3 regions of the Kluyvera sp. CHPC 1.2972 genome follow, and region 2 is predicted to be linked to each of the others. Evidence: predicted binding sites of a transcription regulator. Region 2 holds the regulator's gene; each other region holds the start of a gene.

Region 1 (5,133 bases), on a different contig from region 2:
CATCTATATCCCGATGAACATCGTGGCCAACCTGTACGTCTCTAACGGCATGTCTGCGGGCAACACCCGCAACGAAGCGCGCGTTCAGGGTCTGTCGGAGGTCTTCGAACGCTACGTGAAAAACCGCATCATCGCGGAAAGCATCAGCCTGCCGGAAATCCCGGCCGAGGTGCTGGCGCGCTACCCAGGCGTCGTTGAGTCCATCAAAACGCTGGAAGCGGAAGGTTTCCCAATCTTCGCTTACGACGGTTCCCTGGGTGGTAAATACCCGGTTATCTGCGTGGTACTGTTCAACCCAGCCAACGGCACCTGCTTCGCCTCCTTCGGTGCCCACCCTGATTTCGGCGTCGCGCTGGAACGTACGGTCACCGAACTGCTGCAGGGCCGCGGCCTGAAAGATCTCGATGTGTTCACCCCGCCAACCTTCGACGATGAAGAAGTAGCAGAACACACCAACCTCGAAACCCACTTCATCGACTCCAGTGGTCTGATTTCCTGGGATATGTTCAAACAGGATGCAGACTACCCGTTTGCCGACTGGAATTTCTCAGGCACCACCGAAGAAGAGTTCGCCACCCTGATGGCTATCTTCAAAGAAGAAGATAAAGAAGTGTACATTGCCGACTACGAGCACCTGAGCGTTTACGCTTGCCGCATCATCGTACCGGGCATGTCCGATATCTATCCGGCAGAAGATCTGTGGCTCGCCAATAACAATATGGGCAGCCATCTGCGTGACACCATTCTCTCCCTGCCGGGTAGCGAGTGGGAAAAAGAAGAGTATCTGAATCTGATCGAACAGATGGATGACGAAGGTCTGGACGATTTCACCCGCGTACGTGAACTGCTGGGCCTGGCGACTGGCCCGAATAACGGCTGGTCTACCCTGCGCGTGGGCGAGCTGAAAGCAATGCTGGCACTGGCGGGTGGCGATCTCGAGCAGGCGCTGATCTGGACCGAGTGGACCATGGAGTTCAACGCGTCAGTATTCAGCCCTGAGCGCGCCAACTACTACCGCTGCCTGCAGACGCTGCTGCTGCTGTCTCAGGAAGAAGAGCGTGAGCCGCTGCAGTACCTGAACGCGTTTGTACGTATGTACGGTGCAGACGCCGTTGAAGCGGCCAGCGCGGCACTGAGCGGTGAAGAGGCCTTCTACGGCCTGCAGCCAGCAGACGGTTCTCTGGAAGCCTTCCCGGCGCATCAGTCGCTGTTGCAGGCTTACGAAAAGCTGCAGCGTGCGAAAGCCGCTTTCTGGGCGAAATAAGGCTTTTCCCGCAGAAAAAGTAGGTTTAACGTACCGTCTACGCTATATTACGGGGCCAATTGATGGCCCCTTTTTTTATTTTCGCGCTTCGCCTCGCGAATGTGTGAAAATAAAGTTAAATATAAGTAAATACTATATTTAGTAGCTTACGTTTGTTGTTAATTTGCCCGATCATTACTCCATTTTAATTAACGAGTAAAATGAAGGGTAAAGAAAAAATTCAACTGAATTTGCAAATCTTAAAAATTATTTTTATCTTATAGCTCAAACACTTACCCTGAGATCGTTGAAAAACCATTCGTTCTTCAGGCCTATAAGCCAGGCGAGATATGATCTATATCAAATTCTCATCTATAATGCTTTGTTAGTATCTCGTCGCCGATTAAATAAAAAGAGAGAGTTAGTGTGAAAGCTGACAACCCTTTTGATCTACTCCTTCCTGCTGCGATGGCCAAAGTTGCCGAAGAAGCGGGTGTCTATAAAGCAACCAAGCATCCGCTGAAAACCTTTTATCTGGCGATTACTGCGGGCGTCTTTATCTCGATTGCTTTTGTTTTTTACATTACCGCAACCACGGGTACCGCAGGTATGCCATTCGGCATCGCGAAACTCATTGGTGGTATTTGCTTCTCCTTGGGCTTAATTCTTTGCGTGATTTGTGGCGCAGACCTCTTTACCTCTACCGTGCTGATCGTGGTGGCGAAAGCCAGCGGCCGCATTACCTGGGGTCAATTGGCGAAAAACTGGCTCAACGTCTATGTTGGTAACCTGATTGGCTGCTTGCTCTTCGTGATGCTGATGTGGCTGTCCGGCGAGTACATGACGGCCAACGGCGGATGGGGGCTTAACGTCCTGCAAACCGCTGACCACAAAATGCACCATACATTTATCGAAGCCGTCGCTCTCGGCATCCTGGCGAACCTGATGGTCTGCCTGGCAGTGTGGATGAGCTACTCTGGTCGCAGCCTGATGGATAAAGCCATGATTATGGTTTTACCGGTTGCCATGTTCGTTGCCAGCGGTTTTGAGCACAGTATCGCAAACATGTTTATGATCCCAATGGGTATCGTAATACGCGATTTTGCTAGCCCGGAATTCTGGACCGCTATCGGTTCTACTCCGGAAAGTTTCTCTCACCTGACCGTGATGCACTTCATCACCGATAACCTGATTCCCGTCACTATCGGGAACATCATCGGCGGCGGTTTGCTGGTTGGGTTGACATACTGGGTCATTTACCTGCGTGGCGGTGACCGTCATTAATTGACGATTGCTCCAGGCAGTAAATAAAAAGTCCACTTAAGAAGGTAGGTGTTACATGTCCGAACTTAATGAAAAGTTAGCCGCAGCCTGGGAAGGTTTTACCAAAGGTGATTGGCAGAATGAAGTAAACTTACGTGACTTCATCCAGAAAAACTACACTCCGTATGAGGGTGACGAGTCCTTCCTGGCTGGCGCTACTGAAGCGACCACCAAGCTGTGGGACAGCGTTATGGAAGGCGTTAAACTGGAAAACCGCACCCATGCGCCAGTTGACTTTGACACCGCCGTAGCTTCAACCATCACTTCCCACGACGCTGGCTACATTAATAAGTCGCTGGAAAAAATCGTTGGCCTGCAGACTGAAGCCCCACTGAAACGTGCTCTTATCCCGTTCGGTGGCATCAAAATGATCGAAGGTTCCTGCAAAGCGTATGATCGCGAACTGGATCCAATGATCAAAAAAATCTTCACCGAATACCGTAAAACCCATAACCAGGGCGTATTCGATGTTTACACCAAAGACATTCTGAACTGCCGTAAATCTGGCGTTCTGACTGGTCTGCCAGATGCTTACGGCCGTGGTCGTATCATCGGTGACTACCGTCGCATCGCGGTGTACGGTATCGACTTCCTGATGAAAGACAAATACGCACAGTTCCTGTCTCTGCAGTCTGACCTGGAAAACGGCGTAAACCTGGAAGCGACTATCCGTCTGCGTGAAGAAATCTCTGAACAGCACCGTGCGCTGGGTCAGATCAAAGAGATGGCTGCTAAATACGGCTACGACATCTCTGGTCCGGCTACCAACGCTCAGGAAGCTATCCAGTGGACTTACTTCGGCTACCTGGCTGCGGTTAAATCTCAGAACGGCGCGGCAATGTCCTTCGGTCGTACCTCCAGCTTCCTGGATATCTACATCGAACGTGACCTGAAAGCAGGCAAAATCACTGAGCAAGACGCTCAGGAAATGATTGACCACCTGGTCATGAAACTGCGTATGGTTCGCTTCCTGCGTACCCCTGAGTATGATGAACTGTTCTCCGGCGACCCAATCTGGGCGACTGAATCTATCGCAGGTATGGGCGTTGATGGCCGTACTCTGGTTACCAAAAACAGCTTCCGTTTCCTGAACACCCTGTACACCATGGGTCCTTCTCCAGAGCCGAACATCACCGTTCTGTGGTCTGAGAAACTGCCACTGGCGTTCAAAAAATATGCCGCTAAAGTGTCCATCGACACCTCTTCTCTGCAGTACGAGAACGATGACCTGATGCGTCCTGACTTTAACAACGATGATTACGCTATCGCTTGCTGCGTAAGCCCAATGATCGTTGGTAAACAAATGCAGTTCTTCGGCGCACGTGCAAACCTGGCGAAAACCATGCTGTACGCCATCAACGGCGGCGTTGATGAAAAACTGAAAATGCAGGTTGGTCCTAAAACTGAGCCAATGAAAGGCGACGTTCTGAACTACGACGAAGTCATGGATCGTATGGACCACTTCATGGATTGGCTGGCTAAACAGTACGTCACCGCGCTGAACGTCATCCACTACATGCACGACAAGTACAGCTACGAAGCCTCTCTGATGGCGCTGCACGACCGTGACGTTATCCGCACCATGGCGTGTGGTATCGCCGGTCTGTCCGTTGCTGCTGACTCCCTGTCTGCAATCAAATATGCGAAAGTTAAACCGATTCGTGATGAAAACGGTCTGGCTGTTGACTTCGAAATCGAAGGCGAATACCCGCAGTTTGGTAACAACGATGCTCGCGTCGATGACATGGCGGTTGACCTGGTAGAACGTTTCATGAAGAAAATTCAGAAACTGACTACTTACCGTAACGCTATCCCAACTCAGTCTGTTCTGACCATCACCTCTAACGTGGTTTATGGTAAGAAAACTGGTAACACCCCAGACGGTCGTCGCGCTGGCGCGCCATTCGGCCCAGGTGCTAACCCAATGCACGGTCGTGACCAGAAAGGTGCTGTTGCCTCTCTGACTTCCGTTGCTAAACTGCCGTTTGCTTACGCTAAAGATGGTATCTCTTACACCTTCTCTATCGTTCCTAACGCTCTGGGTAAAGACGACGACGTTCGTAAAACCAACCTGGCTGGTCTGATGGACGGTTACTTCCACCACGAAGCGTCTATCGAAGGCGGTCAGCACCTGAACGTTAACGTTATGAACCGCGAAATGCTGCTCGACGCGATGGAAAACCCTGAGAAATATCCTCAGTTGACCATCCGTGTATCTGGCTACGCAGTACGTTTTAACTCCCTGACTAAAGAACAGCAGCAGGACGTTATTACCCGTACTTTCACTCAATCTATCTAATAGATTTGACTGAAATCGCGATTAAAAACGCGTAAAATGAAGGCTCCACCTCGGTGGGGCCTTTCTTATAACCAACACTCGCTGAGTGGATTTTGCTTGCTGACTTCTATACTGAAGTTAACAAGCAAAATAAACTCGACGCGGCTTTATAACCGTGCTCGCAAACCTGGCTGTAAAGCCGGGAAGAACTGGAGATAACACCGCAATGTCTGTAATTGGTCGTATTCACTCCTTTGAGTCCTGTGGCACCGTTGATGGCCCAGGCATC
Region 2 (5,133 bases):
AGCTGCGAAATGCGCAGGCTCTGGGTACCGGAGAAGGAGAAGTCCAGCTTGCGGGCGATCCCTTTTTCGAAGATATCCAGATGCTCGCTGCGGCCGACGCTCGGCATAATCATGTGCAGGTCGTGCACAATCTGCGGGTTAACCTCTGCCAGCATGCGGGACAAGAAGTCTGCCTGCTTTTGGTTATTCCCTTCTAATACCACGCGGTCACCCGGCGCGATCAGTTTTTCCAGCATTGCGGTCAGGTCTGCGGTCGGCAGAACCTTACCCTGCACCGGTACGGAAGCCAGACGTCGCTGTTTTTCGGTGCGGCGTGTGTTCCAGACGCGTGCTGGTGTTTGCCCAGATAACATTATTAACCTCCTGATTCAGCTAATCATTTTGATTGCTTAACACTGAAAAGATTGTGCACCCTGGCGAGAAAGTCATCAATTAAGCGTAGGAGAGAATCATTAGCCTGAGAGTAATAATTGAAGTAACAAATTGTGATTAGGATCAGATCCTGACGGGATAAAAACGACTACCGATGCCTCATTTTCATAAACACGATGGCAAAGTGACGGTATAGTAGGCGCAGATTCCAGGTAAACATCGCCGAGTTATGACTGAAACAACCCACCACGATCTCAGTATCGACATCTCCAGCAGCGCGGACTTCGTCCCCATGCGCGGTATCAGCAACCGTCATCTTCAGACCATGCTGCCACGCCTGCTTCGTCGCAAACTGCAATTCACCCCGCACTGGCAACGCCTTGAGCTGCCGGACGGCGACTTCGTCGATTTAGCGTGGAGTGAAGACCCGGCGGGTGCGCTGCATAAGCCTCGTCTGGTGGTGTTTCATGGTCTGGAGGGCAGTTTGCACAGCCCGTACGCGCATGGCCTGATTAACGCGGCGAAAGCGCAAGGCTGGCTGGGTGTGGTGATGCATTTTCGCGGCTGCAGCGGCGAGCCGAACCGTCTGAACCGTATTTATCACTCGGGTGAAACGGAAGACGGCACCTGGTTCCTGAACTGGCTGCAGCGTGAATATGGTAAAGCGCCAACGGCAGCGGTCGGGTACTCGCTTGGCGGCAATATGCTAGCCTGCCTGCTGGCCAAAGAGGGTGATGACGTGCCGATAGATGCGGCAGTGATTGTCTCCGCGCCGTTTATGCTGGAAGCCTGCAGCTACCATATGGATAAAGGCTTCTCGCGGGTCTATCAGCGCTATCTGCTGAATCTGCTGAAAGGCAACGCCGCTCGTAAGCTCAAAGCCTACCCCGGCTCGCTGCCGGTGGATCTGCGTCAGCTGAAAAGCATGCGCCGCATCCGCGAGTTCGACGATTCGATCACCTCGAAGATCCACGGCTTCGCCGACGCGATCGATTACTACCGTCAATGTAGTGCGATGCCGATCCTAAGCAAAATCACCAAGCCGACGCTGATCATCCACTCAAAAGACGATCCGTTTATGGACCATCACTCTATTCCTGCCCAGGAAGAGCTGCCGGATAACGTCGTCTACCAGCTTACTGAGTACGGCGGCCATGTCGGGTTTATCGGCGGCACCCTGCGTCACCCGGAAATGTGGCTGGAAAAACGCATCCCCAACTGGCTGATGCCGTGGCTAGGAGCAAAAGCATGATGATTCCCTGGCAGGATATCGACCCGGAGACGCTGGATAATCTGATTGAAAGCTTTGTCTTGCGCGAAGGCACTGATTATGGTGAATATGAACGTTCACTTGCGCAAAAGGTCGCCGACGTCAAACACCAGCTACAAACAGGCGAAGCGGTGCTGGTCTGGTCTGAGCTTCACGAGACCGTCAACATCATGCCCCGTAACCAATTTCGCGGTTAACTATACTCTAACGATAGGGAGCGTTTTACCCGCTTCCGTTGTCGTCTGTTCAGGGAGTTATTCGCATGTCTGCCAAACATCCGGTCATTGCCGTTACCGGCTCCAGCGGAGCAGGAACCACCACCACCAGCCTCGCGTTCCGTAAAATCTTTGCTCAGCTCAACCTGCGCGCGGCGGAAGTCGAAGGCGACAGCTTTCACCGCTATACCCGCCCTGAAATGGATATGGCTATCCGCAAGGCCCGTGACCTTGGCCGCCATATCAGCTACTTCGGGCCGGATGCCAACGACTTTGGCCTGCTGGAACAGACCTTTCGCGACTACGGCCTGAACGGGCAAGGGAAATCGCGCAAATACCTGCATACCTACGACGAAGCGGTGCCGTGGAACCAGGTGCCCGGCACGTTTACGCCGTGGCAGCCGCTGCCGGAACCGACCGATGTGCTGTTCTATGAAGGACTGCACGGTGGCGTCGTTACCCCGCAGCACGATGTGGCTCGCCATGTCGATCTGTTGGTCGGCGTGGTACCGATTGTTAACCTGGAGTGGATTCAGAAGATGATCCGCGACACCAGCGAGCGCGGTCACTCCCGCGAAGCGGTGATGGATTCGGTGGTACGGTCGATGGAAGACTACATCAACTTCATTACCCCGCAGTTCTCCCGCACCCATATCAACTTCCAGCGCGTGCCGACGGTCGACACTTCGAACCCGTTTGCGGCAAAAAGCATTCCGTCGCTGGACGAGAGTTTCGTGGTGATTCACTTCCGTAATCTCGACCACATCGACTACCCGTGGCTACTGGCCATGTTGCAGGGTTCATTTATCTCGCATATGAATACGCTGGTCGTTCCCGGCGGGAAGATGGGGCTGGCAATGGAATTAATCATGACGCCGCTGGTGCAGCGGCTGATGGAAGGCAGGAACTAGCATCAAGACCAGGTAGCCCGGACGAGGTGCGCAAGCACCGACGCCGGGAATGGCCCCGGCGTCACTGCGTTCGGCCGGGCTACGTCTGGCATGTAATCAGCCTTCGATCACTTCGTAAGAGTGGGTGATGTTCACCGCTTTTTCGAGCATCAGCGCAACCGAGCAGTATTTCTCAGCAGACAGATCCACCGCGCGTGATACCGCCGCATCCTTCAGATCTTTACCGGTGACGATAAAGTGCAGATTGATGTGCGTAAACAGACGCGGGGCTTCTTCACGACGCTCGGAGGTGAGCTTCACTTCGCAGTCGGTCACGTCATTGCGACCTTTTTGCAGGATGGAGACCACGTCAATCGCGCTGCAACCGCCGGCGGCCATCAGCACCACTTCCATCGGGCTTGGCGCTTTATCGCCAGAGTTACCGTCCATCAAAATTTGGTGGCCTGAAGCTGACTCACCGAGGAAGGTTAACCCCTCAACCCATTTCACACGCGCTTGCATAATATTTAACTCCCAGGTTGCAATTTTCTTCTCAGATTACGCGCACATAACAATTCTCGCAATGGAAGGCGATCGACGTCATGCTGAAGCGAGACACCAGGAGACACACGGCAAAAGCTATGCTAAAACAGTCAGGATGCTACGGTAATACATAAACGTACTGCATGTATGCAGAGGACATCACATTACAGGCTGCGACCCTATTCGACAGCCGACTTCCCAGGTAACGGGAAGGATACTATTGCAACCAGTGGCTGCAATGTTTTTGCCGCTGGGAAGAGCTTATAACAGAGGATAACCGCGCATGGTGCTTGGCAAACCGCAAACAGACCCTACTCTCGAATGGTTCTTGTCTCATTGCCATATTCATAAGTACCCATCGAAGAGCACGCTGATTCACCAGGGTGAAAAAGCAGAGACGCTGTATTACATCGTAAAAGGCTCCGTGGCTGTACTCATCAAGGACGAAGAAGGCAAAGAGATGATCCTCTCTTACCTCAACCAGGGCGATTTTATCGGCGAGCTGGGTCTGTTCGAAGAAGGCCAGGAACGCAGCGCATGGGTACGAGCAAAAACCGCTTGTGAAGTTGCTGAAATCTCTTATAAAAAATTCCGTCAGCTGATCCAGGTTAACCCGGACATTCTGATGCGTCTCTCTTCTCAGATGGCGCGTCGTCTGCAGGTCACTTCCGAAAAAGTCGGTAACCTGGCCTTCCTGGACGTTACCGGTCGTATCGCACAGACCCTGCTGAACCTGGCGAAACAGCCTGATGCTATGACCCACCCAGACGGTATGCAGATTAAAATCACCCGTCAGGAAATCGGTCAGATCGTTGGCTGCTCCCGTGAAACCGTGGGCCGTATTCTGAAAATGCTGGAAGATCAGAACCTGATCTCCGCGCACGGCAAAACCATTGTCGTTTACGGTACCCGCTAATCCGGCCCAAAATGGCGTATTGTGAAAGCAATACGCCATTTTTGTTTTCCCCCTATGTGGCGCAGGCTGATTTACCACCCGGAAGTCAACTATGCACTGCGGCAAACGCTGGTGTTATGCCTGCCGGTTGCCATTGGGCTGCTTCTCGGCCACCTCCAGCAAGGTCTGCTGTTCTCCTTAGTGCCCGCCTGCTGCAATATCGCTGGCCTCGACACGCCGCATAAACGCTTTTTTAAGCGCCTGATTATTGGCGGCTGCCTGTTTGCTGGCTGTAGCCTTGCCGTACAGCTGCTGCTGGAACACGACATTCCCCTACCGTTGATCCTCACCGGGCTGGCGCTGCTGCTGGGCGTCACGGCGGAAATCAGCGCGCTGCACGGGCGGCTGCTGCCCGCCTCGCTGATTGCTTCCATCTTTACCCTAAGCCTGGCGGGAAACATGCCTATATGGGAGCCATTGCTGCTCTACGCGCTGGGCACGCTGTGGTACGGGCTGTTTAACTGGTGGTGGTTCTGGATGTGGCGCGAACAGCCGCTGCGGGAATCGCTGAGCCTGCTCTACCGCCAGCTTGCCGAATACTGCGAGGCCAAATATAGCCTGCTGACCCAGCACACCGATCCGAGCACCGCGCTGCCGCCGCTACTCACTCGCCAGCAGAAAGTGGTGGATCTGATTTCCCAATGCTACCAGCAGTTGCACATGCTTGCGGCTAACCAGCATAACGATTACAAGCGCCTGCTGCGTGCTTTCCAGGTGGGGCTCGATTTACAGGAGCATATCTCCGTCAGCCTGCACCAACCGGAAGAGGTACAAAAGCTGGTTGAACGCAGCCACGCCGAAGCGGTGATCCGCTGGAACGCCCAAACCGTCGCGGCACGCCTGAGGGTACTGGCGGACGACATTCTCTATCATCGCTACCCGACCCGC
Region 3 (5,133 bases), on a different contig from region 2:
CTTCCACCCAGCCGTGCAGCTCGGCTGGCATCGCCTGCAGCACGTGCTGTTTGAGCTGGCTGGTGCCGCGCACCATATTCTCGCAGGCGATGATATTCATCGGTTGATGATTACCGTTGTCATGACGGGCAATCAGTCCCTGCGCCAGCGTACTGGCGATTTTGCTCAATACCTGTGGGCCCACGGCGGTGGTGATAATGTCGGCTTCAGCAATCTGCTGGATGGCATCCGGGCTGTTGCTGTGGATAGCGCTGACGCGGTTAACCTGCTCGATGCGGGCATTTTCTCCCACCACGTTGACCTGATAGTGCTGCTGGTGCGCCAACTGATCGACCAGTGGCTGGTTAACGTCGGCAAAGGTTAACTCCGCCTGGGCATCGGCCAGCAGTTTGCCGATAAATCCCCGACCAATATTCCCTGCACCAAAATGAATCGCTTTCATAAATCTGACCTCGAGAAAAACTTTCCATGTCAGGGGCGTTTCGCCCCTGAAGCCTTATGCTGCTTGTTCGCCGGACAGGATTTGTAGAATTTCCTGCACGCTGCTGGTCTGCGTCAGACGCTCAATCACGTCTTTATCATCCAGGGCGTTCGCTAAGCGGGCGATAACCTGAACGTGCTCGTTGTTGCGGGCTGCAATGCCGATAACCAGGCGGGCGATATCGTCCGGCTCATCGCCGAATCGAACGCCTTGCGGGTACTGGCAAATGACAATCCCGGTGCGCAGCACGCGGTCTTTGGCTTCTACGGTACCGTGCGGCACCGCAATGGATTCTCCCAGGTAAGTGGTGGTCAGCGCTTCACGCGCCAGCATGGCATCAACATAGTCCGGTTCAACGTAGCCACCGGAGACCAGCATCTCACCGGCAAAGCGAATAGCTTGAGCCTTATTTTCAGCGGTCAGGTTGAGGAAAATGTTGTCCGCGCTGAGCTTAAACAGATTCTCATCGCGCTCGGTGCCGTCGAAAGCGTCATCGTTCGCCGCGATAATCGTCTGGTTGATGAGACGGCTGTCGTTCGCGGCGGCAGGCAGTTTGGCTGCCAGCAGGCGGGTGGTCAGGTCGGTATACAGGCCGCTGTCGAGGAAGTTGGAGAGCGACATGTGCATCGCCTGTGGCGCAAAGCGCATGGCGCGTTCGGTTAAGTCCTGATGGGTAATCACCAGGTCAACGTCGTCAGGCAGGCTGTTAATCGCGCAGTTGCTCACCGAAATGTGGGTCAGGCCCGCATCCTTCACCTTCTTGCGCAGTACGCCTGCGCCCAATGCGCTGGAGCCCATACCCGCATCGCACGCCACGATGATTTTACGTACGTGGTGCAGATCTTTAGACAGGTCGAGCGTTTCGCTGCGCATTGCTGGCTGTGGCAGTTCGCCGGAGGATTTCTCGCCGGATTTTGACTGCTGCTTCAGGCTCTGCATGCGACGGGTGGCTTCCGCCAGGCCGTTGCTCTCTTCATCGCCAACGCGAACGCGTTTCAGCAACATGGAGGCGGTCAGGAAAGAGACCAGCGTTGAGGCCAGAATCGACAGCACCACGCCAATAATAGAGGCCTTCGGTGTCATCAGCAGTACGGCAAAGATAGAGCCAGGAGAGGCCGGGGAAACCAGGCCGGCGTTGAACAGGGTCAGGGTAAAGACGCCGGTCATGCCGCCCAGAATCACCGCCAGCAGCAGGCGCGGGTTCATCAGCACGTACGGGAAGTAGATTTCGTGGATGCCACCGAAGAAGTGAATAATCGCCGCACCGCCCGCGGACTGCTTGGCGCTGCCTTTACCAAAGAACATGTACGCCAGCAGCACGCCGAGGCCTGGGCCTGGGTTCGCTTCAATCAGGAAGAAGATAGATTTACCGGTTTCGGTGGCCTGCTGAATGCCCAGCGGTGAGAAGATACCGTGGTTAATCGCATTGTTGAGGAACAGAATTTTTGCCGGTTCAACAAAGATAGAGGTCAGCGGCAGCAGGTTGTTCTGCACCATGACGTTAACACCGGTCGCCAGCGCTTTAGAGAGCAGCTCAACCATCGGGCCAATCGCCAGGAAGGCGAGCATAGCCAACAGCATGCCGATGATACCGGCTGAGAAGTTGTTCACCAGCATCTCAAAGCCGCTTTTGATTTTGCCGTCAACCCAGCGGTCGAAGCGTTTAATCGCCCAGCCGCCCAGTGGACCAGCAATCATTGCGCCCATAAACATTGGCATATCAGCGCCAACGATAACGCCCATGGTAGTGATGGCACCGACCACGCCGCCGCGCTCGCCGCCGATAAGACGGCCGCCGGTATAACCGATTAACAGCGGCAGCAGATAGGTGATCATCGGGCCGACCAGTTTGGCTAACGTCTCGTTAGGGAGCCATCCGGTGGGAATAAACAGTGCAGTAATCAAACCCCAGGCAATGAATGCGCCAATATTGGGCATCACCATATTGCTGAGGAAGCGGCCAAAATTCTGTACCTTGACCTTGATATCTGGTGATAACATAAAAACACCCCTCGTGGTGCGCGTCTTAGATGCTGCGCGTCGTCATAGTTGTGATGGTTTCGCCAAAAACCATCCAGTCGTTCAGTATGCAAAATCGACTCTATCACGGCGTTTTCGTCTCGCGTACCCCGAGGGGTGTTTGTGATCTTGATCACTCTCATCACCCCATCAATAGGTCACTTTTGGTGATCGCTGTCACATAAAATGGCTGTAAGTCGGCTACAAAGCGAAAATACGTCCTTTCCTGTCCTGTTTTTTGTGATTTAAATCACCTTTTGTATTGGCGTGTTTGTTTTTAAATTGTGATCAAATTCACAAGATAAATTTACATTCCCCTCACACTACTGCGCTTTCCTGTCATGCACTGGCGTTTACGTTAGAAAATTACAGCGCTTCGTGTCAGCCATAAAAAAGCCCTGCGAGGTTTCCCCGGCAGGGCGTGAACAGATTAGGCTGCGATTAGCTGAACAGGGCGGTGATGGATGCGCTGCCGAGGCTATGGAAGTGCACGTTGAAGCCGACCATCGCGCCGCTGGCGCCTTCATCAACCTCAATGCTTTCAACGTCCATCGCATGGACGGTGAAGATATAACGGTGGGTTTCGCCTTTCGGCGGTGCCGCGCCGCCGTAGCCCGCTTTACCAAAGTCAGTACGGGTTTGCAGGGCGCCTGCCGGTAACCCGACCAGGCCTGAACCTGCACCGGTTGGCAGTTCGCGGGTATCGGCTGGAATATTGGCAACGATCCAGTGCCACCAACCGGAGCCGGTTGGCGCATCCGGATCGTAGCAGGTTACGACAAAGCTTTTGGTGCCCGCAGGAACGTCATCCCAGGCCAGATGGGGAGATAGGTTTTCGCCATCGTAGCCCATGCCGTTGAACACCTGGCGATGAGGGAGCTTTTCACCGTCACGCAGGTCGTGACTGACTAATTTCATCAACTGCCTCCTTTGTTAATCAACTGATTAACAAAGGAGTGTAGCGGTAACGTGGGGAGATTACCGCAGCTTATTGGATAAAAAATGTTTCCTGCTCGACCGCCAGACACACCGCCCGCGTCAGACGTGTCAACTGCTGCGGCGTAATCGGGTACGGTGGCATCAGATAAATCAGGCGGCCAAACGGACGGATCCACACCCCTTGTTCGACGAAGAAGCGCTGGAGCAACGCCGGGTTCACCGGATAGCGCGTCTCGACGACGCCAATGGCCCCCAGCACGCGGACATCGGCGACCAGCGGTGCGTCGGCGGCCGGAGCGAGTTCGCGCTTGAGCTGACGTTCAATCGCCGCCACTTGCGTTTGCCACTCGCCGCTCTCCAGCAGCGCCAGGCTTTCAGTGGCGACAGCGCAGGCCAGCGGGTTGCCCATAAAAGTGGGGCCGTGCATAAAGCAGCCCGCTTCACCGTTGCTGATGGTCTCGGCAACCTCACGGGTGGTGATAGCAGCGGAGAGGGTCATGGTGCCGCCGGTTAGTGCTTTTCCGAGACACAGAATATCGGCGCTGATGCCCGCATGATCGCAGGCAAAGAGCTTGCCGGTACGGCCAAAGCCGGTGGCAATTTCATCGGCAATCAGCAGGATCCCTTCGCGATCGCACATCTTACGAATTCGTTTGAGCCACTCCGGATGATACATCCGCATGCCGCCCGCACCCTGAACGACAGGCTCAAGAATAACGGCAGCAATTTCGTGACGATGCGCGGCCATCAGGCGGGCAAAGGCCACCATATCATACTCGTCAAACTCCCCGTCAAAGCGGCTATGCGGCGCGGGCGCGAAGAGGTTCTCCGGCAGGTAGCCCTTCCACAGGCTGTGCATCGAGTTATCCGGGTCGCACACCGACATTGCGCCAAAGGTATCGCCGTGATAGCCGTTGCGGAAGGTCAGGAAACGCTGACGCGACTCGCCTTTGGCCTGCCAGTACTGCAACGCCATTTTCATCGCCACTTCCACCGCCACCGAACCCGAATCGGCCAGGAACACGCACTCCAGCGGCTCCGGGGTCATCGCCACCAGTTTACGGCACAACGCCACGGCGGAAGGGTGGGTGATCCCGCCAAACATCACGTGCGACATCTGGTCGATCTGCGTCTTCATCGCCGCGTTCAGACGCGGGTGGTTGTAGCCGTGAATGGCGGCCCACCATGAGGACATGCCGTCCACCAGATGCTCGTCGCTGGCGAGGTGTAGCTCGCAGCCCTCGGCGGAAACCACCGGGTAGACCGGCAGCGGTTGAGTCATTGAGGTATAGGGATGCCAGATATGGCGGCTATCGAAGGCAAGATCGTCCGTTGTCATAATCGACTTGTAAACCATTTTGAAAAGTTTTAGGTTTACGAGTATAAACCGAACCGAAAATTAACAAAACCCCGGAGAAGCCAATGGCTAACCCTTTACGCTGGACAATGTCGCAGGTCACCGCTCTTTTCGATAAACCGCTGCTCGATTTACTGTTTGAAGCTCAACAGGTTCACCGCCAGCACTTCGACCCTCGGCAGGTGCAGGTGAGCACGCTGCTGTCGATCAAAACCGGCGCGTGCCCGGAAGACTGCAAATACTGCCCGCAGAGCTCCCGCTACAAAACCGGGCTGGAAACCGAACGCCTGATGGAAGTCGAGCAGGTGCTGGACTCGGCGCGCAAAGCCAAGCTAGC

Evidence for each region. Region 2 encodes CRP, which controls carbon source genes, mostly activating them, when cyclic AMP is high. Its sites were predicted from a motif close to ATGTGANNNNNNTCACAT; they were not measured.
Region 1: the regulator CRP is predicted to act here: its motif matches at 1,592-1,609, upstream of focA (formate transporter FocA).
Region 3: the regulator CRP is predicted to act here: its motif matches at 2,622-2,639, upstream of V6944_RS19560 (PTS mannitol transporter subunit IICBA).

The regions. Positions count from the first base shown of each region.
Region 1 is NZ_JAPKIB010000008.1:14,182-19,314, reverse strand. It holds gene ycaO (30S ribosomal protein S12 methylthiotransferase accessory factor YcaO) at 1-1,264, shown strand, start outside; gene focA (formate transporter FocA) at 1,670-2,527, shown strand; gene pflB (formate C-acetyltransferase) at 2,583-4,865, shown strand; gene pflA (pyruvate formate lyase 1-activating protein) at 5,071-5,133, shown strand, end outside.
Region 2 is NZ_JAPKIB010000002.1:458,994-464,126, reverse strand. It holds gene mdcA (malonate decarboxylase subunit alpha) at 1-353, opposite strand, end outside; gene V6944_RS05625 (hydrolase) at 602-1,624, shown strand; gene V6944_RS05620 (YheU family protein) at 1,621-1,839, shown strand; gene V6944_RS05615 (phosphoribulokinase) at 1,905-2,768, shown strand; gene V6944_RS05610 (OsmC family protein) at 2,865-3,269, opposite strand; gene crp (cAMP-activated global transcriptional regulator CRP) at 3,574-4,206, shown strand; gene V6944_RS05600 (YccS/YhfK family putative transporter) at 4,261-5,133, shown strand, end outside.
Region 3 is NZ_JAPKIB010000016.1:72,784-77,916, reverse strand. It holds gene V6944_RS19565 (mannitol-1-phosphate 5-dehydrogenase) at 1-442, opposite strand, end outside; gene V6944_RS19560 (PTS mannitol transporter subunit IICBA) at 497-2,482, opposite strand; gene V6944_RS19555 (kinase inhibitor) at 2,942-3,418, opposite strand; gene bioA (adenosylmethionine--8-amino-7-oxononanoate transaminase) at 3,489-4,778, opposite strand; gene bioB (biotin synthase BioB) at 4,862-5,133, shown strand, end outside.